Regions from separate parts of the Burkholderia gladioli genome, predicted to be linked through region 2. Evidence: predicted binding sites of a transcription regulator. Region 2 holds the regulator's gene; each other region holds the start of a gene.
What was found. The regulator LexA, encoded in region 2, represses DNA repair genes until DNA is damaged. The targets are predictions, from matches to a motif close to ACTGTATNNNNATACAGT.
Positions count from the first base shown of each region.

Region 1: BM43_RS28495 (PA0069 family radical SAM protein) is a predicted target of LexA. The motif match lies at 4,566-4,583, and genes of this name have one in related genera.
Region 3: BM43_RS00400 (LexA family protein) is a predicted target of LexA. The motif match lies at 2,646-2,663, and genes of this name have one in related genera.

Region 1 is NZ_CP009323.1:2,562,565-2,573,348, forward strand. Features, by position in the region: gene BM43_RS28475 (electron transfer flavoprotein subunit alpha/FixB family protein) at 1-574, shown strand, start outside; gene BM43_RS28480 (acyl-CoA dehydrogenase) at 682-2,472, shown strand; gene BM43_RS28485 (D-amino acid dehydrogenase) at 2,580-3,866, opposite strand; gene BM43_RS28490 (Lrp/AsnC ligand binding domain-containing protein) at 4,012-4,500, shown strand; gene BM43_RS28495 (PA0069 family radical SAM protein) at 4,633-5,751, shown strand; gene BM43_RS28500 (NINE protein) at 5,770-6,228, opposite strand; gene BM43_RS28505 (PQQ-dependent sugar dehydrogenase) at 6,347-7,552, opposite strand; gene rpsP (30S ribosomal protein S16) at 7,742-7,996, shown strand; gene rimM (ribosome maturation factor RimM) at 8,044-8,757, shown strand; gene trmD (tRNA (guanosine(37)-N1)-methyltransferase TrmD) at 8,759-9,556, shown strand; gene rplS (50S ribosomal protein L19) at 9,696-10,094, shown strand; gene BM43_RS28530 (CoA pyrophosphatase) at 10,183-10,784, shown strand, end outside.
Region 2 is NZ_CP009323.1:3,520,545-3,531,328, forward strand. Features, by position in the region: gene BM43_RS32810 (ABC transporter permease) at 1-390, opposite strand, end outside; gene nodI (nodulation factor ABC transporter ATP-binding protein NodI) at 398-1,312, opposite strand; gene BM43_RS32820 (universal stress protein) at 1,533-2,036, shown strand; gene BM43_RS32825 (DUF2939 domain-containing protein) at 2,153-2,809, opposite strand; gene BM43_RS32830 (hypothetical protein) at 2,848-3,183, opposite strand; gene lexA (transcriptional repressor LexA) at 3,313-3,957, opposite strand; gene BM43_RS32840 (sulfate ABC transporter substrate-binding protein) at 4,228-5,262, shown strand; gene cysT (sulfate ABC transporter permease subunit CysT) at 5,480-6,376, shown strand; gene cysW (sulfate ABC transporter permease subunit CysW) at 6,373-7,293, shown strand; gene BM43_RS32855 (sulfate/molybdate ABC transporter ATP-binding protein) at 7,307-8,368, shown strand; gene BM43_RS32860 (CysB family HTH-type transcriptional regulator) at 8,424-9,353, shown strand; gene BM43_RS32865 (sugar ABC transporter substrate-binding protein) at 9,738-10,694, shown strand; gene BM43_RS32870 (sugar ABC transporter ATP-binding protein) at 10,704-10,784, shown strand, end outside.
Region 3 is NZ_CP009320.1:55,803-63,471, reverse strand. Features, by position in the region: gene BM43_RS00425 (hypothetical protein) at 89-496, shown strand; gene BM43_RS38000 (hypothetical protein) at 552-776, shown strand; gene BM43_RS41190 (hypothetical protein) at 821-976, shown strand; gene BM43_RS00415 (hypothetical protein) at 1,006-1,230, shown strand; gene BM43_RS00410 (hypothetical protein) at 1,257-1,520, shown strand; gene BM43_RS00405 (hypothetical protein) at 1,808-2,173, shown strand; gene BM43_RS00400 (LexA family protein) at 2,679-3,122, shown strand; gene BM43_RS00395 (Y-family DNA polymerase) at 3,119-4,402, shown strand; gene BM43_RS00390 (DUF3717 domain-containing protein) at 5,157-5,369, opposite strand; gene BM43_RS00385 (antirestriction protein) at 5,627-6,037, opposite strand; gene BM43_RS00380 (ParB/RepB/Spo0J family partition protein) at 6,197-7,669, shown strand, end outside.

The DNA of each region.
Region 1 (10,784 bases), 960 kb from region 2:
TACCTTCGAGCGCCCGATCTACGCCGGCAACGCGATCGCGACGGTGCAGTCGAGCGATGCGATCAAGGTGATCACGGTGCGCTCGACGGGCTTCGATCCGGTGGCGGCCGAAGGCGGCAGCGCATCGGTGGAGAAGATCGAGGCGGCGGCCGACAGTGGCAAGTCGCAGTTCGTGAACCGTGAAGTGACCAAGCTCGATCGTCCGGAGCTGACCAGCGCGAACATCATCGTGTCGGGCGGCCGGGGCCTGGGCAGCGGCGAGAACTACACGAAGGTGCTGGAGCCGCTGGCCGACAAGCTGTCGGCGGCGCTGGGCGCCTCGCGCGCGGCGGTCGACGCGGGCTACGTGCCGAACGATTATCAAGTGGGCCAGACGGGCAAGATCGTGGCGCCGCAGTTGTACATCGCGGTGGGCATCTCGGGTGCGATCCAGCATCTGGCCGGGATGAAGGACTCGAAGGTGATCGTGGCGATCAACAAGGACGAGGAAGCGCCGATCTTCAGCGTGGCCGACTACGGCATCGTCGGCGACCTGTTCACGGTGGTGCCGGAGCTGGTGTCCGCGCTCGGCTGAGCCGCGAGCGGCATCGCGCATCGGTGACGAGGCGCTGAGCACCACGACCAAGGGGCGCGGCAAGCGCCCCTTTTTTTACCCATAAGCAGACAGAGGAGAGGAGCACCATGAGCTATATCGCGCCCGTCAAGGACATGCTGTTCGTGATGAAGGAGCTGGCCGGCATCGACGACGTCGCGAAGCTGCCCGGCTTCGAGGATGCCGGCTTCGACACGGCGCAGGCCGTGCTCGACGAGTCGGCGAAGTTCTGCGGCGAGGTTCTGGCGCCGCTGAACGTCGAAGGCGACAAGCAGCCGAGCTCATGGAGCCAGGGCGCCGTGACGGCGACGGCCGGTTTCGGCGAAGCCTTCCGCCAGTTCGTGGCGGGCGGCTGGCAGGGGCTGCAGCATCCCACCGAGTACGACGGCCAGGGCCTGCCCAAGCTGATCGCCACGCCTTGCATCGAGATGCTGAACGCCTCGAACCTGTCCTTCGCGCTGTGCCCGCTGCTGACCGACGGCGCGATCGAGGCGCTGCTGACGGCCGGCACCGACGAGCAGAAGACGCGCTACGTGCCGAAGCTGATCTCGGGCGAGTGGACCGGCACCATGAACCTGACCGAGCCGCAGGCCGGCTCCGACCTCGCGCTGGTGCGCTCGCGCGCCGAGCCGCAGGGCGACGGCAGCTACAAGGTGTTCGGCACCAAGATCTTCATCACCTGGGGCGAGCACGACATGGCGGACAACATCGTCCACCTGGTGCTGGCGCGCACGCCGAGCGCACCCGAGGGCGTGAAGGGCATCTCGCTGTTCATCGTGCCGAAGTTCCTGGTCAAGGAAGACGGCAGCCTCGGCGAGCGCAACGACGTCCATTGCGTGTCGATCGAGCACAAGCTCGGCATCAAGGCGAGCCCGACCGCGGTGCTGCAATATGGCGACCACGGCGGCGCGATCGGCTACCTGGTCGGCGAGGAGAACCGCGGCCTCGAATACATGTTCATCATGATGAACGCTGCGCGCTTCGGCGTCGGCATGCAGGGCATCGGCGTGGCCGACCGCGCCTACCAGAAGGCCGCCGCGTTCGCCAAGGAGCGCGTGCAGAGCCGCCCGGTGGACGGCTCGGCCAAGCAGTCGGTCACCATCATTCATCATCCCGACGTGCGCCGCATGCTCGGCACCATGCGCGCGATGACCGAAGGCGCGCGCGCGCTGGCCTATGTCGCCGCCGCGCATAGCGACCAGGCGCACGCGCATCCCGACGCGGCCGAGCGCGCGCGTCACCAGGCCATCTACGAGTACCTGGTGCCGGTCGTGAAGGGCTGGAGCACCGAGATGGTCAACGAGGTCGCCAGCCTCGGCGTGCAGGTGCACGGCGGCATGGGCTTCATCGAGGAGACGGGCGCGGCGCAGTACTATCGCGACGCGCGCATCCTGGCGATCTACGAAGGCACCACGGCGATCCAGGCGAACGACCTGGTGGGCCGCAAGACCGTGCGCGACGGCGGCGCCGTCGCGAAGTCGTTGCTCGCCGGAATCGATGAAACCGTCGAGGCGCTCGGCGCGCAGGACACGCCGGCCTTCGCCGCGATGCGCCGCCATCTCGCCGACGGCGCGAAGTCGCTGGCGGCCGCGGTCGAGTTCGTGGTCGCCAACACCAAGGGCGATCCGAACGCGGTGTTCCTCGGCAGCGTTCCCTACCTGAAGCTGGCCGGCATCGTGCTGTGCGGCTGGCAGATGGGACGCGCGTTGCTCGCCGCGCAGGCACGGCGCGCGGACGATCCGGCCTTCCACGACGCGAAGATCGCGATCGCGCAGTTCTATGCCCAGCACGTGCTGGTGCAGGCGCCGGCGATCGCCGCGTCGATCGTCAGCGCGACCGGCCAGGACAGCGTGCTGGCGCTGACCGAGGACCAGTTCTGAGGAAGGCTGTTTCGTCCTGCCGGGGCCGGCGGCTCGGCGGGACGCAAAAATGAAGAAGGGCACCCTTGCGGGTGCCCTTCTTGCATCGAGCCGGTGCTATGCCGTGCTCAGGCGTAGGCGGGGCGCGGCTTGCCGACGGTCTCGTCGAGATAGCGGTGGACCGACAGGTCGTCGGCCTGGATCGCCGGCTTCTTGCCCGACATCAGGTCGGCCAGCAACTGGCCCGAGCCGCAGGACATGGTCCAGCCCAGCGTGCCGTGGCCGGTGTTCAGGAACAGGTTCGGCACGGGGGTGCGGCCGACGATCGGCGTGCCGTCCGGCGTCATCGGGCGCAGGCCGGTCCAGAAGCTGGCCTTCGAGGTATCGCCGCCGCCCGGGAACAGGTCGTTGACGCACATTTCGAGCGTCTCGCGACGGGCCTGGTTCAGGCGCTTGTCGAAGCCGGCGATCTCGGCCATGCCGCCCACGCGGATGCGCGAGTCGAAACGCGTGATCGCGATCTTGTAGGTCTCGTCGAGCACGGTCGACACCGGCGCGGCGGCCGCGTCGACGATCGGCGCCGTGATCGAATAACCCTTGAGCGGGTAGACCGGGATCTTGACGATGTTCGACAGGAAGCGCGTCGAATACGAGCCGAGCGCGACCACGTAGGCATCGCCGCGCACCAGCTCGCCGCCGCATTGCACGCCGGCGATCCGGCCGCCGGCGATCGCCAGTGCGTCGATCGGCGTGTTGTAGCGGAACTGCACGCCGAGCTCCTCGGCCATCGCCGCCAGGCGCGTGGTGAACAACTGGCAGTCGCCGGTTTCGTCGCCGGGCAGGCGCAGGCCGCCGGTCAGCTTGTGCGAGACCGCGGCGAGCGCCGGCTCGGCATTCTTCAACTGGTCGGCCGTCAGCAGTTCGAACGGCACGTTCGCGTCGCGCAGCACCGCGATGTCCTTCGCGGCACCGTCGAATTGCGCCTGGGTGCGGAACAGTTGCAGCGTGCCGCCGGTGCGTCCTTCGTAGGCGATGCCGGTGTCGGCGCGCAGCGCCTGGAAGCAGTCGCGGCTGTATTCGGCCAGGCGCACCATGCGGCCCTTGTTGACCGCATAACGCTCGGCGGTGCAGTTGCGCAGCATCTGCCACATCCACTGCAACTGGAAGCGCGTGCCGTCCAGACGGATCGCCAGCGGCGCATGCTTCTCGAACATCCACTTGACGGCCTTCAGCGGCACGCCGGGCGCGGCCCAGGGGGCGGCGTAGCCGGGCGAGATCTGGCCAGCGTTGGCAAAGCTCGTCTCGAGCGCGGGGCCCGCCTCGCGGTCGATCACCGTCACCTCATGGCCGGCGCGTGCCAGATAATAGGCGCTCGTCACGCCCACCACGCCGCTTCCCAGAATCACCACACGCATAGCTGCTCCAGACGAAAAAAAGCGGAACCCGCCGGGGGCGTTGCCACGCCACTGCCTGCACGTTCCGACCTGGTTTTTTTCGCTATGGTATTGTCGACGTCCCAGTTTTTGTTATTGTATTTTTTCGATTTTCAGAAAAAACAGCATGAGAACTCAACGTCAACCGGTACGCGCGCTGGACAAGCTGGACCGCCGGATCCTGCGCCTGCTGCAACAGGACGGCCGCATGGCGATGAAGGACCTGGCCGAGCAGGTCGGCCTGACCGTCACGCCCTGCATCGAGCGCGTGCGCCGCATGGAGCGCGACGGCGTGATCACCGGCTATCACGCGCGCGTCGACCCGGCCCAGCTTGGCGCGGCGCTGCTGGTGTTCGTCGAGATCACGCTCGACCACAAGAGCGGCAACATGTTCGAGCAGTTCCGTCGCGAGGTGATGAAGATCGACGAAGTGCTCGAGTGCCACCTGGTGTCGGGTGATTTCGACTATCTGATCAAGGCCCGCATCGGCGAGATGGCAGATTACCGCAAGCTGCTCGGCGACATCCTGCTGCAACTGCCTGGGGCCGTGCAGTCGAAGAGTTATGTGGTGATGGAGGAGATCAAGGAAACGCTGAGCATCGCCGTCGACGACTGATCGCGGCCGGCCCGCGCCCGAATCGTCGAACGGCCGGAATCCGGCTTGGCAGCGCGCGTCGGAATACTGTATAAATACACAGTATCTGGCGCGGCAATATTTCGCTTGCGCCTGCCGTGACGAAGAGGCGTGATGAGCGATCGATCCGATACCGAATATCCGGTGGCGCCGCCCGTGCCGCGCAAGGGGCGCGGCGCCGTGGGCAACCTGCAGGGCCGCTACGAGACCGACCAGCGAGAAGGTGTCGACGACGGCTGGCTCGGCGAGGACGACGAGGCGCGTCCCGCGCTGCGCACCCAGGTGTTCGACGAGCGCGCCAAGAGCATCCTGACGCGCAACGCCTCGCCCGATATTCCCTTCAATGTCTCACTGAATCCGTATCGCGGCTGCGAGCATGGTTGCATCTACTGTTTCGCGCGGCCGACCCACAGCTACCTCGGCCTGTCGCCGGGCCTCGATTTCGAGAGTCGGATCTACGCCAAGGTCAATGCGGCGGAACTGCTGGAGCGCGAGCTCGGCAAGCGCGGCTACGTGCCCGAGCCGATCGCGCTCGGCGTCAATACCGACGCCTACCAGCCCTGCGAGCGCGAGCGTCGCATCACGCGCGAGGTGATCCAGGTGATGCACGATCACGGCCAGCCCTTCGCGGCGATCACCAAGTCCTCGCTGATCGAGCGGGATCTCGACCTGCTCGCGCCGATGGCAGAACGCGGCCAGGTGATGGCGGCAGTCACGATCACCACGCTCGACGCCGACCTGGCGCGCGCGCTGGAGCCGCGCGCGGCCACGCCTTCGCGTCGGTTGCGCACGATCCGCGCGCTGGCCGAGGCGGGCGTGCCGGTCGGGGTCAGCATCGCGCCGGTGATCCCGTTCGTCACCGAGCCCGACATGGAGCGCGTGCTGGAGGCCTGCTTCGAGGCCGGCGCCACCCATGCGAGCTACATCGTGCTGCGCCTGCCCTGGGAGGTGGCGCCGCTGTTCCGCGAGTGGCTGGGCGCGCATTTCCCCGACCGGGCCGAGCGTGTGATGGCGCGGGTGCGCGACATGCGCGGCGGCAAGGACTACGAGTCCGATTTCGCCAGCCGGATGAAGGGGGAAGGATTGTGGGCCGACCTGCTGAAGCAGCGCTTCCAGAAGGCGGTCAAGCGTCTCGGGCTCAACGAGCGCACGCGCGGCATCCTCGATTTCACGCAGTTCCGCGCGCCCGAGCAGCCGAAGGCGCCGGCCACGCCGCAACTGAGCCTGTTCTAGGCAGCTTGTCTCGGCCGCTTATTGCGATAGCTCCCTGGCGGCCTGTACCTGCGATTCGAAGTAGGTCTGGAACGACAGCGCCAGCGCCGTCATCAGCAGGAAGGCGCCGATCAGCAGCGAGAAGATCACCACGAAGATCACGGTCCAGCCCGAGCGACTGCTTTGCTCGCTTTGCGCATTGAATTGCGCATCCCACTTCTCGTCGGCGCGCAGCCCGTAGACGATCGCGGTCAGGAAGGCGGCGAACAGCGAGATCGCGCCGGGCACCGCCAGGCACCAGCCGAGCAGCGAGGCGCGCGCGGTGGCGACGAGCAGCAGCAGGCCCGGCACGCCCAGCACGATGCCGAGCAGGTGCGCCCAGCCGACCGGGTCGCGCTGTCCATATAGATAGAAGCGATGCGCGCCGAGCGAGCCGAACAGGAAGGCAAGGGCGGCGGCGAGGGTCTTCGAGCGGAAACGCGGCGACTGGGATGGCATGGCGGACCGGGGCAGGGGCGGCGCGAATGGGGCTTTCGAGGTTCAGGGCGGCATCGCCACCGGGGCGATGCCGTCAGCCATTCTACGATGCGATGGAGGGTCGGTCACCCGGCCGCGCTCAGTGTCCGGTATAAGTGATCCGGTAGATCGCGTTGGCGTAGTCGTCGCTGATCAGCAGCGAGCCGTCGGGCAGCGGCAGCACGTCGGCCGGGCGTCCCCAGACCTGCTCGCCCGGCTGCAGCCAGCCCTGCGCGAACACCTCCATGCGTGGCTTGCCGCCGTCCGGGCCGGTGCTCACGCGCACCACGCGGTAGCCGGACTTGCTGCTGCGGTTCCAGGAGCCATGCTCGGCGATGAAGATCGTGTTGCGATAGTCGGCCGGGAACATCGAGCCGGTATAGAAACGCATGCCGAGCGCGGCGACGTGCGCGCCCAGCTTCAGCGCCGGCGGCGTGAAGCCGCTGCAGGGGTGGCCCTTGCCGTATTGCGGGTCGGCTACGTCGCCGGCGTGGCAATAGGGATAGCCGAAGTCGAGGCCGGCGCGCGGGGCGTGGTTCAGTTCATCGTCGGGGACGTCGTCGCCGAGCATGTCGCGGCCATTGTCGGTGAACCAGAGTTCGTGTGTGACGGGGTGCCAGTCGAAGCCCACCGTATTGCGCACGCCGCGCGCGAAGCGCTGGTAGTCGCTGCCGTCGGCGTTCATGCGCCCGATCATCGCGTAGCGGTCGCGATCCGGTTCGCAGATGTTGCAGGGCGCGCCAACCGGAACGTAGAGCTTGCCGTCCGGCCCGAAGGCGATGAATTTCCAGCCATGCTGCCGTTCGCTCGGCAACTTGTCGGTGACGACCACGGGCTTGGGCGGCTGGTCGAGCCGCTCGTCGACGCCGTCGAGTCGCAGGATCCGCGAGATCGCGGAAATATAGAGGGCGCCGTCGCGCCAGGCTACGCCGACCGGCATCTCCAGCCCGCTGGCCACCACGTGGCGCGCGACCACGCGGCCGTCGCGAACCGTCAGCGCATGCACGCTGCCCTCGGTGGAGCCCACGTACAGGATGCCGCGCGGCGACCAGGCCATTTCGCGGGCATTGGCGAGATCGGCCGCGAACACCTCGGCGTGGAAGCCCGGCGGCAGCTTGAGCCGTTCGACGGGCGGCGGCGCGGCTTCGGCAAGGCTTGTTGCCAGGACCAGACAGGCGGCCAGGCAGGCGGCACCGGCGGCCCGCAGGCGCCGCGGCGCGGCGGCGAAGCGGCGGCTGGTAGGCGCGAGACGCGGCGAGAGGCGTGAGGTGACACGTGGGACGAGGCGGGGGGCTGGAGCGCGCATGGACGATCCGGGAAGAGCGTGCGCGGCGGCACGGTCCAGCAAGTGTAGGCGCTCGGGCGGGAATCGGCAGCCGGCCGGTTTTTCGGGGCCCCGCGCTTTTTTGTACGGTAAGTGTTTGTTATGCCGTCGGTTTCCAGCTATAATCGCGTGTTTCAGCAGTTTCGAACCCGGTTTTCCGAAGGACTTCATATGGTTATCATCCGTCTGGCTCGCGGCGGCTCGAAGAAGCGCCCGTTCTACAACATCGTCGCTACCGATTCGCGCAACCGTCGTGACGGCCGTTTCATCGAGCGCGTCGGCTTCTACAACCCGGTCGCCACCAAGGGCGAATCGCTGCGTATCGCCCAGGATCGCCTGACGTACTGGCAAGGCGTTGGCGCACAACTGTCGCCGACCGTCGCCCGCCTCGTGAAGGAAGCGGCAAAGGCACAACCGGCCGCCTAAGTCATATGGCGCCGTTTTCCGGTGGTCGCGGCCGCGAGGTGGTCTGAATGTCCGGTCACGATTCATCCGGTGATGCAAAGCGCGGCACACGCGAAGCCTCGACGTTTGGCGTGTTCGTCCGCAAGCCGGCAGAGCGCGCACCCGCCAAGGGTGGCGCGAAACCGGAGGCAGCAGGTGACAAGCCGGTCCCGAGTTCGGAACGCCTCGCCGCGGCGCAGTCCTGGCCCGACGATGCGGTCGAGGTCGGCGCGATCGTCGATGCCTACGGCCTGAAGGGCTGGGTCAAGATCGCACCGCATGCCGGTGCCGGTCGCGGCGGCGATGCGCTGCTGAAGGCCCGTACCTGGTGGTTCGAGAAGGGCGCCGAGCGCCTGGCAGTCGGCATCACGCAATCCAAGTTCCACAGCGATACCGTCGTCGCGCATCTGGCCGGCCTGGCCGATCGCGATCAGGCGCTGGCCTTGCGTGGCTACCGCGTCTACGTGCGTCGCGAGGATTTCCCGGCGCTCGACGCGGACGAATTCTACTGGGTCGACCTGATCGGCCTGGATGTCGTCAACGAGGCGGGTGTCGAACTCGGCCGCGTCGGCGACATGATCGACAACGGCGTGCACTCGATCATGCGGGTCGACTATCCGGCCAGCGGCAAGGATGGCAAGCCCGTGCGCGGCGAGCGGCTGATCCCGTTCGTCGGCGTGTACGTGAAGACGGTCGATCAGGCGGCGAAGCGTATCGTCGTCGATTGGGAAGCCGATTACTGAAATGAACGACGCAAAGGAGCGCGCGATGCAGTTCGATGTCGTCACGCTCTTTCCCGAGATGTTCCATGCGCTGACCGACTGGGGTATCACCAGCCGGGCCGTCAAGCAGGGGCGTTTCGGCTTGCGCACGTGGAACCCGCGCGATTTCACGACCGACAATTACCGCACGGTCGACGATCGTCCCTACGGCGGCGGGCCCGGCATGGTGATGCTGGCCAAGCCGCTGGAAGCGGCGATCGGCGCGGCGAAGGCCGCGCAGGCGGAGCAGGGGATCGCGTCCACGCGGGTCGTGATGATGTCGCCGCAAGGCGCGCCGCTCACCCATGAACGGGTGGTGCGGATGGCCGACGAGCCTGGCGTGGTGCTGCTTTGCGGCCGCTACGAGGCGATCGACCAGCGTCTGCTCGATCGTTGCGTCGACGAGGAAATCAGCCTCGGCGATTTCGTGCTGTCGGGCGGTGAACTGCCGGCGATGGCCTTGATGGATGCGGTGGTGCGGCTCTTGCCCGGCGTGCTGAACGACGCGCAATCGGCCGTGCAGGACAGCTTCGTCGATGGCCTGCTTGATTGCCCGCATTACACGCGTCCCGAGGAGTACGACGGCGTGCGCGTGCCCGATGTGCTGCTCGGCGGCCATCACGCGGAAATCGAGAAGTGGCGGCGCCAGGAAGCGTTGCGCAATACGTGGTTGAAGCGCCCCGACCTGATCGAACGGGCGCGCAGCCAGCAGTTGTTGAGTCGGGCCGACGAGGTCTGGCTCGCAAGTCTCGCGAAGGCCGCGAGGAAGGCCTCGACCTGAGGCGTTCCGGCGGCGCTCCGGGAACCAAGGCGGTGTCGCGCACGCGTGCGCGACACCAGTTGTGAATCCATCCTCTATCGGGGCCGAGTCTGGGAACGGACGGGCGCAAACGCCGACAAGATGGCATTGGGAGTCAGTAATGAATCTGATCGCAAAACTTGAGCAGGAAGAGATCGAGCGCGCGCTCGCAGGCAAGACGATCCCCGAATTCGCCCCCGGCGATACGGTGATCGTGAACGTGAACGTGGTGGAAGGTAACCGCAAGCGCGTTCAGGCTTACGAAGGCGTCGTGATCGCGAAGCGCAACCGTGGCCTCAACTCGGCTTTCATCGTCCGCAAGATTTCGTCGGGCGAAGGCGTCGAGCGTACGTTCCAGACGTACTCGCCGCTGCTCGCGAGCATCGTCGTCAAGCGTCGCGGCGATGTCCGCCGTGCCAAGCTGTACTACCTGCGTCAGCGTTCGGGCAAGTCGGCTCGAATCAAGGAAAAGCTGGTGTCGAAGGATCGCACGGCAGCTACCCAGCAAGAGCAGGCGTAAATGCTGTAAGGAAAAAGCACCCACCCGGGTGCTTTTTTTATTCCGGCGCGACAATACGGTTTCCGTCAGACTTTTCCGCGAGCACCCCGTGATACGTCGCCCGATCATCGACCCCGAAGTGCTGCCCGTCGAATCGACGGGCGCCGGCCTGCCGCGCGTTTCCGATTCGGTGCTGACGCCGGCGGGTTTGCGCGAGCGTTTCGCGCAACATCACGCGTGGACGCAGGAGCCGGCCGAGGCGCGCCTGGGCGAGCAGGGCGATCCGCGCATCGCCGCCGTGCTGGTGCCGCTGGTGGCGCGTGCCGACGGCCTTACCGTGTTGCTGACACAGCGCGCCGATCACCTGACCGACCATCCCGGGCAGATCAGTTTCCCGGGCGGGCGCCATGAACCCGGCGACGCCGATTCGACCGCCACCGCGCTGCGCGAGGCCCGCGAGGAAATCGCGCTCGACCGCGAGCACGTCGAGGTGCTGGGCGCGCTGCCCGACTACCTGACGGGCACCGGCTACCGCGTGACGCCGGTGGTCGGCATCGTGCATCCGCCCTTCACCGTGCAAGCCGACACGCTCGAGGTCGCCGAGATCTTCGAGGTGCCGCTGGCCTTCCTGATGGCACCCGAGCGTCATGAAGTGCGCCTGTTCAAGTGGGAAGGCGGCGAGCGTCGTTTTTTTGCGATGCCCTATCCGAA
Region 2 (10,784 bases):
CACGATGTCGCCGAGCGCGAGCGGCGTATGCATGATCGCTTCCCAGGTGCGCTGCACGTGCATGCGCGAAAATCCCGAATACATCGCCTCGAAACTGGCCGACATCATCACGCTCGAGCCAACCGTGCCGGCCGCCAGGAAGGCGATGTAGGACACGCCGTCGACATGGCCGACCATCAGGCCGAGCCCCAGCCCCAGCCCGAACAGATAGATCATCGGATCGGCGAGATTGCCGATCATCGAGGCGAAGGCCAGCTTTTTCCAGACCAGGTAGTTGCGGCGCCAGACGGCCATCCAGTTGACGGCATTGGCGGGCAGGGCGATCGCGAAGCGCGAGCCCGGTTGCGGGTTCGCGTGGGTGCCGGTGGCGGCGTGGTGGCGGGTATCCATCGATCGTTCAGTCCTGCATGTCGCGGCCGGTGAGCCGCAGGAACACATCCTCGAGATTGGCGGGCCGGTGCAGGTAGCGCAGCCCGGCGCGGCCGCGCAGGGCCTGGATCAACGGCGCCGGATCGTCGGCATAGCAGAACAGCGTCTCGCCGCTGATCTCGGCGCGCGAGGCGAGCGGCGCCAGCTCCTCGCGCAAGGCTTGCGGATCGGGGCCGTAGATCTCCACCACGTCGCAGCCGATCTCGCTTTCGATCAGCGCCGGCGGCGCGCCCTCGGCGATCTTGCGCCCGGCCTCGATCACGCAGAGCCGGTCGCACAGCCGCTCGGCCTCTTCCATGAAATGGGTGGTCAGCAGGATGGTCTTGCCGCGCGCGAGCAGCGAGCGCAGGCGCTCCCACATCAGGTGCCGCGCCTGCGGATCGAGCCCGGTGGTCGGTTCGTCGAGCACCAGCACGTCGGGATCGTTGACCAGCGCGCGCGCCAGCGTGAGCCGGCGCTTCATGCCGCCCGACAGCTCGCCGACCTTCGCGTCGGCCTTGCTCTCGAGCTTGGCGAATTCGAGCAGCGAGGGCACCAGCGCGCGCGCCTCGCGCGCCGATTGCCCGAAATAACGGCTGAACACCAGCAGGTTCTCGCGCACGCTGAAGTCGGGATCGAGATTGTCGAACTGCGGCACCACGCCGACGCGCTGCCGCGCGTGCCGGGCACGCGACGGCACCGGCTCGCCGCACAGCCGGATCGTGCCCGCGTCGGGCCAGGTGATGCCGAGCAGCATGCGCAGCGTGGTGGTCTTGCCGGCGCCGTTCGGCCCGAGCAGGCCGAAGCACTCGCCGCGCTGCACGTTGAACGACAGGCCGTCGACGACGAGCTTGTCGCCGAAATGTTTTTTGACCTGCTGGAATTCGATCGGGGCGACGGACATGGGCAGGGCGGCGTAAGAGTCGACACGAAGCGGCCATTCTAGTGCATCGAGTCCCGATTTCGGCTCCTGGGCGGCGCCCGGATCGTGCAAGCCTGCACCGCGATGCGGCATCGGCGTGCCGTCGATACGGAAATCGCCTGTGGGTGTTTTCCATCCCTTGCATCCTGAATTGCGGCGCACGATGATGAATCAACGACCCGACGTCGCGATGGAGGCGATCATGGCCAGTTACCAGAAAATCCTGCTGTGCTACGACGGCACGCTCGAGGGCCGCAAGGCCCTGCGCTGCGGCGCGGATCTCGCGCTCGAGCTGAAGGCCGAGACACACCTGCTGTCGGTGGTCGACATGCGCTCGACCATCGCGCAAAGCGCGGGCCTGCTGACCGACGTCGCCTGCGGCCGCTTCGAGGAGACGGCGCGCGAGATCCTGCAGGAAGGGGTGGACTGGCTGACCGAGCGCGGCGTGCAGGCGCAAGGCCATTTCGCCTTCGGTTATCCGATCGAGGAGATCGCGAACCTCGCGAAGGCCTTGAATGTCGACCTGGTGGTGGTCGGCCACCGCTGTCGCAGCGGCCTGTCGCGCTGGTGGATGGGCGCGGGCAATACGCAACTGCTCGACCGCGTGTCCTGCAGCATCCTGGTGGCCTGCTCTTCGTCGGACGAGCAGCGCGAGGAGCGGGCCAAGGAGCGCGAAGCGGCTCTCGCCGGCAGCGGCGCTGCATAGATCAGGGTATCCGTGGACGGGCGGACTAAGCCGCCCGGAACGGCGCCATGCCGGTTGAGGCAACCGGCATGAACGCCATGATTCACTTCCTCGTCGCGCCTGCCGGCGCGACATGCTCAGCGATGCAGATCGATCGCGCTGAGCTTCCATCCGAACAGCCCGCTGCGCCGGAAGATCGCCGCATAGCGCGCGCCATCGACATCCTTCCGATACACGACGACGAATTCGTCGATCCCGTTATAGGCCGCGCTCGCCTGCGGCGCCGCGGGCTTGCCTGCGTTGCTACCGCTGGTGGGTGCCGGTGCTGCCGGGCTCGGCGCGGCCGGCGGCGCGCTGCCCTGGCCGGCAGGCGCGGCGGCCGTGGGCGCGGGCTGGTCGAGCGAGGGCGGATGCTCGCCCGGATCGGCCTTGGGCGGCAGGCCGCTGAGCAGTGCGGCCACGCCTTCGGGCGTCGCATAGGCATCGACCAGCGGCCCGATCAGCGCCGAGCCGATCACCGCGCCCAGCATCGCCAGCGGATTATTGTGCCGCTGCAGGTCGATGCGCCGCATCAACTCCTCGGTCAACTGCTGCTTGAGGCTCGCGCGCAGGGCCGGATAGTCGACATGGCGGCTGATCGCCTCGGCGTCGCGCGTGTCGACGGCCTGTTTCAGCTCGCGCAGCGCGAGATAGGGCGAGGCATAGGCATAAACGATCGTCGCCAGCACCAGCAGCGCGAGGGCGACGACGAGGAGCGGCTTGAACCGGCCGCCGCGGGAGGGGGAGAGGGGCACCAGGCCTCCATGGGATACGGACTCTAGCTAGAGACGTATCAGACGGCCGAACGTTCCTCGGCGATGCATCGATCGATCATGCGGCACACCGCATCGATCGTGCCCACCATGATCAGGCGCGACGGCCCGTGGTAGACGCGCACCGGCGCGCGCCGTGCCGGTTCCGCATGATGCAGCCCCGCGTTGAGCGAGACGCGCGCGAAGGCCGGCAGGGCCGAGGGCAGCAGCGAGGCCTGCTCCGCCACCGCGGCGGCCGGCGCCGGCGCGACGGCGTCGGGCGCGGCGCTGCCGAGCGGTGCGCAGGGCATGCGCCCCCGCAGGTGACGCAGGCGGCCGAATTGACGGAAGGGCAGCAGGCGGGCGAGGCGTTCCATGGCGTTCTCCAGGTCGAGCGGAGGAAACAAGGCAAAGCACAGGACGATGCGCAGCACAACGCGCAGGCAATACTCGGCCAGTGCGCGCACGGCGCACCAGCAGGATGGATGGCGCCGCAGCGCCCGGGATCAGAATTCGCCGGAGCGGATCAGGCCGACGGCGATGCCTTCCAGCGCGAACTCGGCGCTGCCGGCCTTCACGAAGATGTTTTCGTAATCGGGGTTCTCGGCGATCAGTTCGATGCCGGAGGAATGACGCTTGAGGCGCTTGACGGTGACGTCGTCGCCGAGCCGCGCGACGATGATCTGGCCGTCCTTGGCCTCGCTGCGCTTCTGCACGGCGAGCAGGTCGCCGTCGAGGATGCCGGCGTCGCGCATCGACAGCCCGCGCACCTTCAAGAGGTAATCGGGCTTGCTGGAGAACAGCGCGGGATCGCAGGTGTAGTTCTGGGAGATGTGCTCTTGCGCGAGGATCGGGCTACCTGCCGCGACGCGGCCGACCAGCGGCAGCGAGAGCTGCATCAGCGCCGCGTGCGGCAGCGTGAGCTGGTGCGGGGCGTCGTCGCCGAGCAGGCGGATGCCGCGCGAGGCGCCGGCGGCCAGCTCGATCACGCCCTTGCGGGCCAGCGCCCGCAGGTGTTCCTCGGCCGCGTTCGGCGAGCTGAAGCCCAGCTCGGCCGCGATTTCCGCGCGGGTGGGCGGGAAGCCCGAGCGCTCGATCGCGCGACGAATCAAGTCGAACACTTGCTGCTGGCGTGCGGTGAGTTTGGTCATGGTCAACTGTATGGATAGACAGTGATCTGTATTTTTATACAGTAGTTCGGGAATTTCAAGCGTTACTTGAAGTTCGTCGCTATGACGTCGGTTCCGACGCGATCGAGCGACGTCAGAACGGCGGTTTCGATGCCTCAACCGTCCGCCGGGCGGTCTTTACCACTTTTGCTTCTTAAAAAATGAGGAACGATTATTTTTAATGATGAAAGCCGTTCGCTAGACTGCCCTGACATTGCTAATAACGACCCACGAACCTTTGGAGATCATCGGATGGTCAAGCGCAACACGGGGCTGGCTGGCGGCGTCCGCCGCCTGGTCGCAACACTGGCATTCGGCGCGGTGGCGCTGGGCGCCGCCACGCACGCACTGGCGGACACCACGCTGCTGAACGTCTCCTACGATCCGACCCGCGAGTTGTACCAGGACGTCAACCAGGCCTTCGGCAAGGAATGGAAGGCCAAGACCGGCGAGACCGTCAACTTCAAGCAGTCGCACGGCGGCTCGGGCGCGCAGGCGCGCTCGGTGCTCGACGGGCTGCAGGCCGACGTGGTCACGCTGGCGCTGGCCTGGGACATCGACGCGCTGGCCAACAAGGGCCTGGTCGCCAAGGACTGGCAGAAGCGCCTGCCCGACAACGCCTCGCCCTATACCTCGACCATCGTGTTCCTGGTGCGCAAGGGCAATCCGAAGGGCATCAAGGACTGGGACGACCTGATCAAGCCGGGCGTGTCGATCGTCACGCCGAACCCGAAGACCTCGGGCGGCGCGCGCTGGAACTACCTGGCGGCCTGGGCCTATGCGCTGCACAAGCCGGGCGGCAACGAGCAGAGCGCCAAGGATTTCGTCTCCAAGCTCTACAAGAATGCCGGCGTGCTCGATTCGGGCGCACGCGGCGCGACCACCAGCTTCGTGCAGCGTGACATCGGCGACGTGCTGATCGCCTGGGAGAACGAGGCCTTCCTGTCGCTGAAGGAATTCGGCCCGGACAAGTTCCAGATCGTGGTGCCCTCGGTCAGCATCCTGGCCGAGCCGCCGGTGGCGGTGGTCGACAAGGTGGTGGACAAGAAGGGCGACCGCAAGCTGGCCGAGGCCTACCTGAACTTCCTCTACAGCAAGGAAGGCCAGGAGATCGCCGCGCGCAACTACTACCGTCCGCGCTCGAAGGACGTGCCGGCCGAGCTGACCAAGCAGTTCCCGAAGCTCAAGCTCTACACGGTGGACGACACCTTCGGCGGCTGGACCAACGCGCAGAAGACGCACTTCGCCGACGGCGGTGTGTTCGATTCGATCTACAAGCCGCAGTAAGCGCTGCGCACGTGGCTTGAGCGGCGGGCGGCGTGCCGCTGAACGGTGAACCGCCCGGCCGCGGAAGTCGGAAAGACGCAAAGGCAGGACGGCAGTATCGAGGCCGCGCGGCCCGCAACCGGCACGCGCGGCCCGACATAACGACGATCGAACGCGCGGCCGGCCGGATTCTTCCGGCGGCCGCGCATCCCATGTCAACCAAGGAAGCGCATTTCGCATGACGACGTACACCTTCCGCAAGCCGAGCGCGCTGCCCGGCTTCGGCGTGACGCTCGGCATCACGGTGGCCTATCTGAGCCTCGTGGTGCTGATCCCGCTCGCCGCCACCTTCCTGAAGACGGCGACGCTGAGCTGGGACCAGTTCGTGGCCGCCACCACCTCGGCGCGCGTGCTGGCCTCCTACCGGCTGACCTTCCTGTCCGCGCTCGGCGGCGCCGTGATCAATGCCGTGTTCGGCTTCCTGGTCGCCTGGGTGCTGGTGCGCTACCGGTTTCCGCTCAAGCGCCTGGTCGACGCGATCGTCGACCTGCCGTTCGCGCTGCCGACCTCGGTGGCCGGCATCTCGCTGGCCGCCGTCTACGCGCAGAACGGCTGGCTCGGCCAGTATCTCGCGCCGCTCGGCATCAAGGTGGCGTTCACGCCGCTGGGCGTGCTGGTGGCGCTGACCTTCATCGGCCTGCCCTTCGTGGTGCGCACCGTGCAGCCCGTGCTCGAGGATTTCGAGCGCGAGCAGGAGGAGGCCGCCGCCTGCCTGGGCGCCTCGCGCTGGCTGACTTTCCGCCGCGTGGTGCTGCCGGCCGTGCTGCCGGCGCTGCTGACCGGCTTCGCGCTGGCCTTCGCGCGCGCGCTGGGCGAATACGGCTCGGTGATCTTCATCGCCGGCAACGTGCCGATGAAGTCCGAGATCACCTCGCTGCTGATCATCACCAAGCTCGAGCAGTACGACTACGCCGGCGCCACCGCGCTGGCGGTGGTGATGCTGGTGGTGTCCTTCCTGATGCTGCTGCTGATCAATACCCTGCAGTGGCTGCTGCAGCGCCGTACCAGCCGCGGCGCGAGCGGCCCGGCGCCGGTCGTCGCCGCCGCGGGTGCCGTGGCCGGAGGTGCGCAATGAGCCGCGAATCGAGCAGTTCCGCGCTGCCGGCCGCCGCCGCGCCGCGCGCCAGGGCCGCGCGTCGCCAGGATCCGGTGGCCGAATCGCGCCTCACGCGCTGGGTGCTGACCGGCATCGCGCTGCTGTTCCTGGCCGGCTTCCTGGTGGTGCCGCTCGCGGCCGTGTTCGCGCAGGCGCTGGCCAAGGGCATCGGCTTCTATTTCGAGTCGCTGGCCGATCCGGATGCCTGGTCGGCGATCGTGCTGACCGTCACGGTGGCCGCCATCGCGGTGCCGCTGAACCTGGTGTTCGGGGTCTGCGCCTCCTGGGCGATCGCCAAGTTCGAGTTCCGCGGCAAGGCGCTCCTGACCACCCTGATCGACCTGCCGTTCTCGGTCTCGCCGGTGATCTCGGGCCTGGTCTACGTGCTGCTGTTCGGCGCGCAGGGCTGGCTCGGCCCCTGGCTGGAAGCGCACGACGTGCAGATCATCTTCGCCGTGCCCGGCATCGTGCTGGCGACCATCTTCGTGACCTTCCCGTTCGTCGCGCGCGAGCTGATTCCGCTGATGCAGGCGCAGGGCAACGACGAGGAGGAGGCCGCGCGGGTGCTGGGCGCCTCGGGCTGGCAGATCTTCCGCCGCGTGACCCTGCCCAACGTGCGCTGGGGCCTGCTGTACGGCGTGATCCTCTGCAATGCGCGCGCGATGGGCGAGTTCGGCGCGGTATCGGTGGTGTCCGGCCATATCCGCGGCCAGACCGACACCATGCCGCTGCACGTCGAGATTCTCTACAACGAATACAACTTTTCGGCCGCCTTCGCGGTGGCATCGGTGCTGGCCCTGCTCGCGCTGGTGACGCTCGCGCTGAAGCTGCTCGCCGAACGCCGGATGTCGGCCGAACTCGCGGACGCGCGCGCCAGCGCCGCCTCGCATTCCTGAAGAGGCACACCAGATGGGTATCACCGTTCGCAACCTGCACAAGCAATTCGGCGACTTCACGGCGCTCGACGATGTTTCTCTCGATTTCCCGCCCGGCGAGCTGGTCGCGCTGCTGGGGCCGTCCGGCTGCGGCAAGACCACCCTGCTGCGCGTGATCGCCGGCCTGGAACACGCCGACGCGGGCCAGGTCGTGCTGCAGGGGCAGGACGTGGCCGACGTGGGCGCGCGCGAGCGCCAGGTCGGCTTCGTGTTCCAGCACTACGCGCTGTTCCGCCATATGACGGTGTTCGAGAACGTCGCCTTCGGCCTGCGCGTCAAGCCGCGCGGCGAGCGGCCCTCGGAAGCCGTGATCCGCGAGAAGGTGCACGAGCTGCTCAAGCTGGTCCAGCTCGACTGGCTCGCGCCGCGTTATCCGTCCGAGCTCTCGGGCGGCCAGCGCCAGCGCATCGCGCTGGCCCGCGCGCTGGCGGTCGAGCCCAAGGTGCTGCTGCTCGACGAGCCGTTCGGCGCGCTCGACGCCAAGGTGCGCAAGGAGCTGCGCAGCTGGCTGCGCCGCCTGCACGACGACCTGCACATCTCGACCATCTTCGTCACCCACGACCAGGAGGAAGCCCTGGAAGTGGCCGACCGCATCGTGGTGCTGAACCGGGGTCACGTGGAGCAGGTCGGCAGCCCGCAGGACGTGTACGACCATCCGCAAAGCGCCTTCGTCTACGAGTTCCTCGGCGCGGCCAACCGGCTCGACGGCGTGGTGCACGGCGATGGTTTCGTGGCCGACGGCGCGAGCGGCCCGATCGCGGTGGCCGCCGATTTCTCCGGCCGCGCGCACGCCTATGTGCGCCCGCACGACCTGCAGGTGGTGGCGCACGCCGACGCACGCTCGGACGGCATCGCCGTCGACGTGCGACGGGTGGTGCCGCTGGGCGGCTCGGTGCGCATCGAGCTCGCGCCGCGCGCCGGCGGCGCGCTGCTGGAAGCCGAGCTCGATCGCGAAACCTGGCGCGCGCTGGCGCTCGGCGTGGGCGACGGCGCCACCGCGGTGGCCCGCAGCGCGCGCGTGTTCCCGGCGCGCTGAAGTGCCGTCGCATCCTTCCTCATCGATAACGACAACGCCCCTGAGAGGCTGACCCATGAATTTCCAGCAATTGCGCTTCGTCCGGGAAGCGGTACGCCAGAACATGAACCTGACGGAAGTCGCGAACGTGCTCTACACGTCGCAGTCGGGCGTCTCGAAGCAGATCAAGGATCTCGAGGACGAGCTGGGCGTCGACATCTTCATCCGTCGCGGCAAGCGCCTGACCGGCCTCACCGAGCCCGGCAAGGCGGTGCACCAACTGATCGAGCGGATGCTGCTGGACGCCGAGAACCTGCGTCGCGTGGCGCGCCAGTACGCCGACCAGGACAGCGGCCACCTGGTGGTGGCGACCACCCACACGCAGGCGCGCTACGCGCTGCCCAAGGTGATCCGCCAGTTCACCGACGTGTTCCCCAAGGTGCACCTGGCGCTGCGCCAAGGCAGCCCGCAGCAGATCGCGCAGATGATCCTCAGCGGCGAGGCCGACATCGGCATCTCGACCGAGGCGCTGGACCGCTATCCCGACATCGTGACCTTCCCGTGCTATTCCTGGCACCACGTGGTGGTGGTGCCGAAGGACCACCCGCTGGTCGGTCGCGCCAACCTCACCCCCGAGGAGATCGCCGAGTATCCGATCATCACCTACGACCAGGACTTCACCGGCCGCTCGCATATCGACCAGGCCTTCGCCAAGGTGGGCGCGGTGCCCGACGTGGTGCTGACCGCGATCGACGCCGACGTGATCAAGACCTATGTCGAGCTCGGCATGGGCATCGGCGTGGTGGCGGCGATGGCCTACGACGCGCAGCGCGATTCGGGCCTGGTCGCGCTCGACACGCAGCACCTGTTCGAGGCCAGCACGACGCGGGTCGGCCTGCGCAAGGGCGCCTTCCTGCGCTCCTATGCCTACAGGCTGCTGGAGATGTTTGCGCCGCATCTGACCGAGGCCGAGATCGCCGCGCAACTGAAGGAAACCGCCGTCTGAGCGGCGAGGGCGGAGCGGCGCGCCTCGTCCTCGGGTTCGCATCGCTCATCGCGCGAGCCGTTCCGGCTCGCCGCCCACCTGCCGTTCGCCGGGGCCACGTCCTGTCTTGCGCTTGCCTTGCAAGATCCCCACAATCCCGGAATCGGTAAAAACCCCGTTGCGTAATCGGCACGATCGGTACAGCATTGGCGCTTCCCGGTACGAACAAAAACGGACGGGATGCACGAGATGGGTGAAATCGACTGCCGGCAATCGCTCGCGCCTCCTGTTCACGCCGCTTCCAGGGCGTATTTTCCCGATTTGACGCACGTACCACGGCAAACGTTTGCTCAACATGAAAACGACACCCGGGGCAACCGGGCATACACAGTGAGGAGATTTCGCATGGACTTCCAGATTCGCCGCCGTGTTCTCGCCGCCGCGCTCGCCGGCGCCGCCATTGCCGTCGCGCCGCTCGGCGCCCATGCGCAAGCCGCCCACAAGCCCAAGGTCGCGCTGGTGATGAAGTCGCTCGCCAACGAGTTCTTCCTGACCATGGAGAACGGCGCGAAGGAATACCAGCAGCACAACCCGGCGATGTTCGACCTGGTCACCAACGGCATCAAGGACGAGACCGACACCGCCAACCAGATCCGCATCGTCGAGCAGATGATCGTCTCCAAGGTCGATGCGATCGTGCTCGCGCCGGCCGATTCGAAGGCGCTGGTGCCGGTGGTCAAGAAGGCCGTCGACGCCGGCATCATCGTGATCAACATCGACAACCGGCTCGATCCGGACGTGCTGAAGTCGAAGAACCTCAACGTGCCCTTCGTCGGCCCCGACAACCGCAAGGGCGCCCGCAAGATCGGCGACTACCTCGCCAAGAACCTGAAGGCCGGCGACGAGGTCGGCATCATCGAGGGCGTGTCGACCACCACCAACGCGCAGCAGCGCACCGCTGGCTTCCAGGACGCGATGAAGGCGGTGGGCGCCAAGGTGGTCTCGCTGCAGTCGGGCGAGTGGGAGATCGACAAGGGCAACGCGGTGGCCTCGGCCATGCTCAACGAGTACCCGAACCTGAAGGCGCTGCTGTGCGGCAACGACAGCATGGCGATCGGCGCGGTCTCGGCGGTGCGCGCGGCCGGCAAGGCCGGCAAGGTCTACGTGGTCGGCTACGACAACATCAACGCGATCAAGCCGATGCTGCAGGACGGCCGCGTGCTCGCCACGGCCGACCAGTACGCGGCCAAGCAGGCGGTGTTCGGCATCGACACGGCGCTCAAGGCGATCGCCGAGCACAAGAAGCAGGCCGAGCTGTCGGGCACGGTCGAGACGCCGGTCGACCTGGTCGTCAAGAAGTAAGTGACCCGCATGGCGACGATTCCCAGCGGCGCGGCATCCCCGGCCGCGCCGGTGCTCGAGGTCGAGGGCGTCGGCAAGACCTACGCCGAG
Region 3 (7,669 bases), on a different replicon from region 2:
TGCAAAATACACGCATTGCGTGTATTCTTTAACTCATGGATGCACCGCATCCGCCGCGCCTCGGGTCAACAGGGGCTGGAGATTAAAGATGGCGTATATGAGCCAGGACATGAAGGCCGTGATTACGGCAGAAATGAAACGCATCATGCCGCAGGGCTGGAAATACACCCTCCGTGTTGAAGATCACACTAAGATCGTCTGCACGATCATGCAAGCGCCGATTGATCTGATTGGGATCGCGAACGAAATCAACCGCGAGATTGCAGCAAGCCGCGGCGACGAACCCTATCAGGTCGCAGGATATTTCGATGTCAGCCTGTTTCACCTCGACCGATACGACGCGACGGCAGCGGGCGAAACGTTCCGTGCGATTGATAAGGCGCTTCGCTCGGCTGGGTGGTACGACCGCAGCGACAGCACTATCGACTACTTTGATATCGCGTATTTCACGGGACTCCGCGTAGGGCGCTGGAACAAGCCGTTTGTCTGCGCATAATTTCGCTAACACTCAGACCCGGTTCGCCGGGCCTGAGCCGAAACAGGAGTACGACATGCAACACGATCAAGAAGCGGAATTCCGATCCGCTAGCCAGCGAGCCACCACCGACCTTGTCAGTTGGATTGACAGTCATCAACTGCCGGAGGCGACACGCGACAACGGCGATGGAACGCTAACTGTGGCATGCGCGACTGTTGGCAGGAACGGTGACGTGACGATCGAACGCGAAACGATACCTGCCACGCTCCAAGCAGCACGCGACTGGCTTGGCTACTGAGCCGCACGATGCTATCCAGCTGCTACTCAATGAGGGGAATGACGATGGAAAAGCTCTACAGCGAATGGTTCTGGTCCGAAGCATCGGCACGCGGCGCGGCAGAGCGCGCGGCGAAGAAGGTCGGCGGCGTTCCCCGCTGGCGCTACGCGATGCGCGCAGACGGTCGGCATGACTGGATCGCCGAAGTTTTCGCCGCCTGACCAACCGCGCCCGCTACAGGAGAACGACGATGGCAACCAAGCGCAAGGGTTATACCGAAAAAGAAATCTCGGATCGAGAGCAGGTGATGAATGTGCTTGCAGAAAACGTGGAGGAATTCAAAGCGCTCATGAAGCTGCGCGGCATGACCGAAGACCAGCCGGGCTATCAGAACTTCGTCGCGCAGTTCGTGAGTAACAAGCTCCGCGACGAAGCCCTCCGGAATGAATTCGTCAAGCAGCTCGGCGCGGCCTGACCCTCGCCTGCTACAGGAGAACGACCATGGAAATGCCCATCAAGCGCCTGCAAGGCCCGCGCGGCCCGATCCGCCGGGGGAGCGGAAAGATTGTCGCGGAAATCGTGGATTCTCGGTTCACGCTGGAAGCTCGCGACACCCGGAGCATCTGGCGCTGGGCAGCCTGGGGCGCCGACCGAAAGGTCATCCAGGTGATCGAAGTCGAGAACCGCGACGGCATCGACGAGCTTTGGTGGCTTCGCGAAATCGTTTCGGACTATTGCCACCGCGTGCGCTCGATAGCGAACTAATACCGTCGCCCGCTACTGCGGGCGATCAGCATTTGGAGAACGAATGGCAAATCATCCGAACCGAAGCGCCCTAGCGCCAGGCGCAGTGATTCCGACGCCCGAGGAAGTCGTCGCAGCGCGCCAGGCCGCCGGCCTAACGCAGACCGAGGCAGCAGAACTCGTACATTCCAAGCTTCGGGCCTGGCAGTGTTGGGAGGCAGCGAAGGACAAGCCCGATCATCGACGGATGCATCCCGGTCTATGGGAGCTTTTTTTACTTAAAACTGCAAAATAATCCAACTTCAATCATGAGTCAGGCGTTCTTCAACACGACGTGGCAAAGTCAGCCCGTGCAGGTGATGGCCGGATGGGACGGCATCGACTCCGAGCTATACGTCAAGGTGTTCTATCTAGACGAGCGCGGAGAGGTGGACGAGTCTCCCGGCCTCGTGCTCGACGCGTGGAAGGAAGTCTATCCGCGCCCTACCGAAATAAACGATGCTGCCGCTGCGCTCGTCATGGAGATTCAAGACAAGCTCGACCGGATTGGTATCGTCATACCGCAATTGATGCTCGGCGAAATCCTCGCGCGCATGGTCACGGACGATAACCAGACGCGAACCATGTACGACGAGGCAGGCACGGCGATCGCCGAAACCTCCGCAGGCAACTGACTCCACCTGCAGGCCTGGACCCGGCCCGGGCGGCATGCGGCACCAGTTGCTCGCGCTGGAGCGCGGCGCCGGCGGCGCTGCTGGCGATCGCCGCGGCCGCCGGCGGCAATCAGCACGGCCGGCGCGCTGGCCAGCAGTTCATCGAGCTGGATCTCCACCTGCAGGCCTGCGCCTGGCGCGCGCTATGCGCGGCACCAGCTGCTCGCGCGCGGCGCCGGCGGCGCTGCTGGTGGTCGCCGCGGCCGCCGGCGCCGATCAGCACGGCCGGCGCGCTAGCCAGCTGCTCATCGACCTGGATCTCCAGCAGCAGCCCGGCCAGGCCGGGCTACGCGCGGCACCAGCTGCTCGAGCATGGTGCCGGCGGCGCTGCTGGCGATCGCCGCGGCCGCCGGCGCCGATCAGCACGGCCGGCGCGCCGGACAGCACTCACGTCGCATCTGGTTGACTTTCTCAGGATCTGATACCGTAAACCACTGTATAAATATCAGGGTATCGGAGAAATTGCATGTCTGTCCCCATTCCATTGTCGATCTCGGCACCGCTCGAGCTAATCGACGTGGGCCAGCGCGTCCAGGCCGGGTTCCCGAGCCCGGCCCAGGATCACCAGCAGCGGCGAATCGATCTAAACGAGATCCTGGTCTTGAACCCGCTATCGACGTTTCTGTTCCGCGTCTCGGGCGATAGCATGGTCGAGGCGCGGATCTATGACGGCGACCAGTTGATCGTAGATCGGTCCGTGGAGGCGGCACCTGGGCGCATCGTGCTTGCTTGCGTCGACGGCGAATTCACCGTGAAGATCCTGCAGCGCCACAAGGGCAGCGTGTTCCTACAACCGGCCAATGCAGCTTACGAGACTATCCGGTTTCACGAAGGCCAGGAGTTGACCATCTGGGGCGTGGTGACGTGGAATCTTCGGCAGATCCTACATGACAAAGTAGGCCGGCCATGAGGCGCCTGGCGCTCGTCGACGCAAACAATTTCTACTGCTCGTGCGAGCGCGTGTTTCGTCCTGACCTGGTCGGCCGGCCGCTCATCGTCCTGTCGAACAACGACGGCTGCGCTGTCGCGCGATCGAATGAAGCGAAAAGCCTTGGCGTGAAAATGGGCCAACCGTTTTTCGAGATCCGGCACCTGGTGCGCGAGGCAGGCCTCGTCGCGCTCAGCTCAAACTATCCGCTCTATGCAGACATGAGCCAGCGCATGATGGACATTCTGGCGCAGTACGCACCGCGGCAGGAGATCTACAGCATCGACGAATCTTTCCTGGATTTCACGGACCTGGCCGAGCCCGTCGTTAACATCAGTGTGCGCATGCGCGAGCAGGTCGACCGGTGGATTGGCCTTCCTACCTGTGTCGGCATCGGCCCAAGCAAGACGCTGGCGAAGCTGGCCAACCACGTGGCCAAGAAATCATTGGGCGGCCAAGCCGTCGGCGTGTGTGACCTCACTGCGCTGCCCGCAGCTCAGCGCGAGCAGCTGGTGGATGCAATCGACGTCGAGGAAGTATGGGGCGTCGGCCGACGCCTGGCGTCGCAACTGCGCGCCATGCGGATCGGTACAGTGGGGCAACTGAGGCGAGCGCCCGCGGATCTCATTCGCCGGCGCTTTTCCGTTGTCCTCGAGCGAACCGTGCGCGAACTTAACGGAGAGGCCTGCCTGGACCTGGACGACATCGCTGCGCGCCAACAGATCGTGTGTTCCCGCAGCTTCGGTGCCGAGGTAACGCAGCTCGAGGGCTTGGTGGAAGGTATCACTGAATTCGTCGCGAAGGCGGCCGAGCGCTTGCGTGGTCAGCAGCTGCTCGCCGCGCAGCTGCAAGTGTTCATTCGAACTAATCCGTTCCGCACACAGCAACGGCAATACAGCAATTCGCTCGTGGTTCCGCTCGTCATGCCGACGGACGACACGATCACGCTGCTGAAGGTGGCAACCCTTGCGCTGCGCCACCTTTTCCGGCCGGGATTTCGCTACGCCAAGGCGGGGGTGATGCTGTTCGATCTCGTTCGAGGAGGACGACAGCAGCGCGATCTCTTCGTCGAAAACGATGAGAGCCGACATCGCTTGATGGCCACCATCGACGGCATCAATGCGCGTTACGGGAGCGGCACGATACGCATCGGCCGGACAGAGACGCGGCAGGCCTGGGAGATGAAACAAACTCATCGCACGCCGGCGTATACGACCGATTGGTCAGCGCTGCCAATCGTGCACGCTCGCGCGGACATGTAATCGAATAGATCCCGCGAGAACACCTCCGCATCGAGGCACGGCGAGAGGGATCGGCCGGAGCGCTGCGCGCGAGGTGATAGCCGGCCGCCGCGAGCGACCGGCTATCACTTGTCGTGGTCAAGACGCCAGAATGGCACGAATCCCGCCGCATCGCAGAGCAAGGCCCACGCGGCGTAGGTAATTGGCGCCTCTTCTGACATCCACTTCCGAACCTGTCTCCCGCGGCTCGCTGTGGCAACACCTAAGTAGGCTGCCGCTTCAGGAGGGCTTAAATTAGCCCTGCGAAGAACTTCTTGGACTTCCGCGCCCCTTGGCCTAATCCAGTAAGTTGCGGGCTGCAGACATTCTCGCCGGATTTCTAACAAATGCTTTTCCATTGGTTTCTCCATCAGAGTCTGTTTTGCCGGCTCTTCCCGACAAAGGTATCCAGCCCCCAGCGCTTTGCGCTGGGGGAATCACGCCTGGAATGGATTCGCGTAGCGATTCCATTCCAGGCTTGACCACACCACCCACCGATGACCCACAGCCTCACCGGATTGCCCCTGCGCTGCGCTCCGGGTCGGGGCTCTCCCCATGCCGGACTCAGCCGGCATGGGTCCCCGTGCCCCTCAATCCGGGCGCGCGGCGCGCGCGAGACCATCTCGGCTCGCACAACCCCGGCTAGCAAGAAGGGAGGTCGCCCCGAGGTGCACGCGACTAGCAGGCCACAGCGGGCGATAGGGGCGGTGCGCCCCCATTATCGCATTCGTCCGTGCTACCCCAGCGCCGTCAGCGCGGTTTGCAGGGCTTCCACCTGCTCGGCCGCTAACTCCGAATCCGCAATGATGTCTTGTCGCGCAATAAACATCTGCGTATAGGGTTCGGCCAGGATGCTCACCTGCCTGCAAATACTGACGCCATCGGCCGATGGAAAGCGGTTACGCCAGTAGTTAATGGCTCGCTCCATGTCCGTCAGAGTGTAGTTCATGCTAATTCGCCCCGGCCTTGCGACCGGAGCGCCTATTCAAATGGAATTGAGCCGATTATGAACGGGCTTCGACTGGCCGATCGTCCGGCCCGACATCCAGCACCGTCACCGCTTGCAGGCCGTTGCGCGTCGCGCATTCGTCAGCCACGATCCGAGCATGAGCCGACGAACCGGCCGGCACGTAGCAATCTACCGGCACCGGGAATTCGAGGCACCGAACCGTTACTTTATATCGTTGCGTTTGCATCGAACTCCCCTCAGTCAATTGCGCGGTAAATTTCACGCCACTCCGGATGTTGAAGGGCGAACGCCCGCAGCGCGTGATATGCCTGCGCGAACTTTTCACCCTCTTTCTCTGCCAGAAAGCAAAGCACGTACAGCGTTACGACGATACCGAACGCCTCGGCGCCGAGGTGCCCTTCATAGCTGTTCAGGTGCCATTGGACGTACAGCTTGCCGTCACCCGCCGGGGCAGCATAAAAGCCACCGTTGTCCAGTTCGAAGAACAACCAGAGACCGCCGTGATATTCCGTCGAAAGCACACCCGCCCATTTGTACAACAATTGCTCGCCAATTAGAAATGCACGGCCAAAATGCTTAGGAAGAAACTCCATACGTTGCTCATCGATGACCAACGATGACTTGATGATTGCTTCGGCTTGATCCACGGCGTTACTCCTGAAAGCGGCCAAGCGGGTGCTCGGCCATGAAAGAAGTATATGCCTTTAAGGCACTAAAGACAACTCATTTTCTTGCCTTTTCGGCCTTAAAGGCATATTATATAGTCATGGCCGAGCACCCGCTTGGCCGCTTTCAGGAGCGTTATCTTGAGTGAGAACCAGAAGCAGCAAGCCGTAGTCGAGCAAATCATCGGCAGTCGCACTGCAACCACCGTGCCTTTCTCCGCGCTTGTCGAGTCGCCGTTTAACGTGCGCCGGCGCGAGCCGCAGAACGTCGAAGGGATGGCTCAGGCGATCCGCAGCGCTGGCGGCATCCTGCAAAACTTGATCGTGCATGAGGTGAAGGCCAAACGCGGAAACAAGGTCAGCTATGGGGTGGCCGCAGGCCGTCGACGCAAAGCCGGCTACGGGCTCCTGGTCGACCTGGGCGAAGCCTCGGCCGAGGCACCAATCAATGTCGTGATCGTCACGGACGGCGAAGCCCGGTTAATGTCACTGATGGAGAACACCGAGCGCGAGGAAATGCACCTTGCCGACGTCTGCGAGGCGATCCGCGACCTGCACGCCGAGGGGCGCACGATCGAGCATATCGCCGAGGTGTTTTCGATTTCCGTGTTGACGGTTCAACGCCGCTTGAAACTGGTCCACCTGTCCCCGGTCCTGTTCGAAGCCTTCCGCAACGACGAAATCGACCTGGGCCAGTTGCAAGCGCTGGCTCTGTGCCCGGACCCTGCCGAGCAAGAGCGGATCTGGACGCGGGCAAAAGCCGGCCCGGAGTGGGGCCGAACTGCTCAAAATCTCCGCACAATCATCACGAGCGAGGAAGTGTCGAGCGCGAGCCGGATGGCGCGATTCGTCGGTCTGCAAGACTACGAGGCCGCCGGCGGCGACGTGCGCCGCGACCTGTTCGCGGAAGACGGCGCAGGCTACCTGATCAATGTCGAGTTGTTGCACGAGCTCGGGCGCGCGAAGCTGGAACAAGCGGCCGACGCGCTGCGCGCCGATGGCTGGTCCTGGGTCGAGGCGAACCCGGATCTGGATCACAAAACACTGTATGCATGCACCAGACTGCCGGCGACTCGTCGGAAGCCGACCAAGGCCGAGAAGAAGGAGCGCGCCGAGCTTGCCGAGCGAGCCACAAAGGCAAGCGATGCGCTGAACGAGGCAATGGAAAGCGACGACGAAGATATCGACACCGACGCGCTAGAACAGGCCTTGCAGGAGGCCGAGGAAGCCGTAGAACGCTACGACGAACGTTTCGAGGGTTGGTCGCCGGAGCAAAAAGCCGTGTCGGGCGTGCTGGTGAGCCTGTCGCAAAGCGGCGACCTGGCGCGCGAATATGGGCTGGTGAAGCGCTCGAACTTGAAAACGGCAGGCAAGGCGCTAGGCGATGAAGCACCGCCGGCATTGCGCCGCGCCGCGCAGCAGCCGGAGCGCCAAAAGCCGCTGCACAGCGAAAGCCTATGCGAACGCCTTACCGCGCATCGCACGGCCATCCTTCGGCACGAATTGAGCCGTCGGCCGGAAATCGCCTTGGTGACGCTGCTGGCCAGGATGGTGCCGGCCGCGCTGCCGGGGCATTTCGGTCGGGACACCCGAGATATGCTCAACATCGTTTCG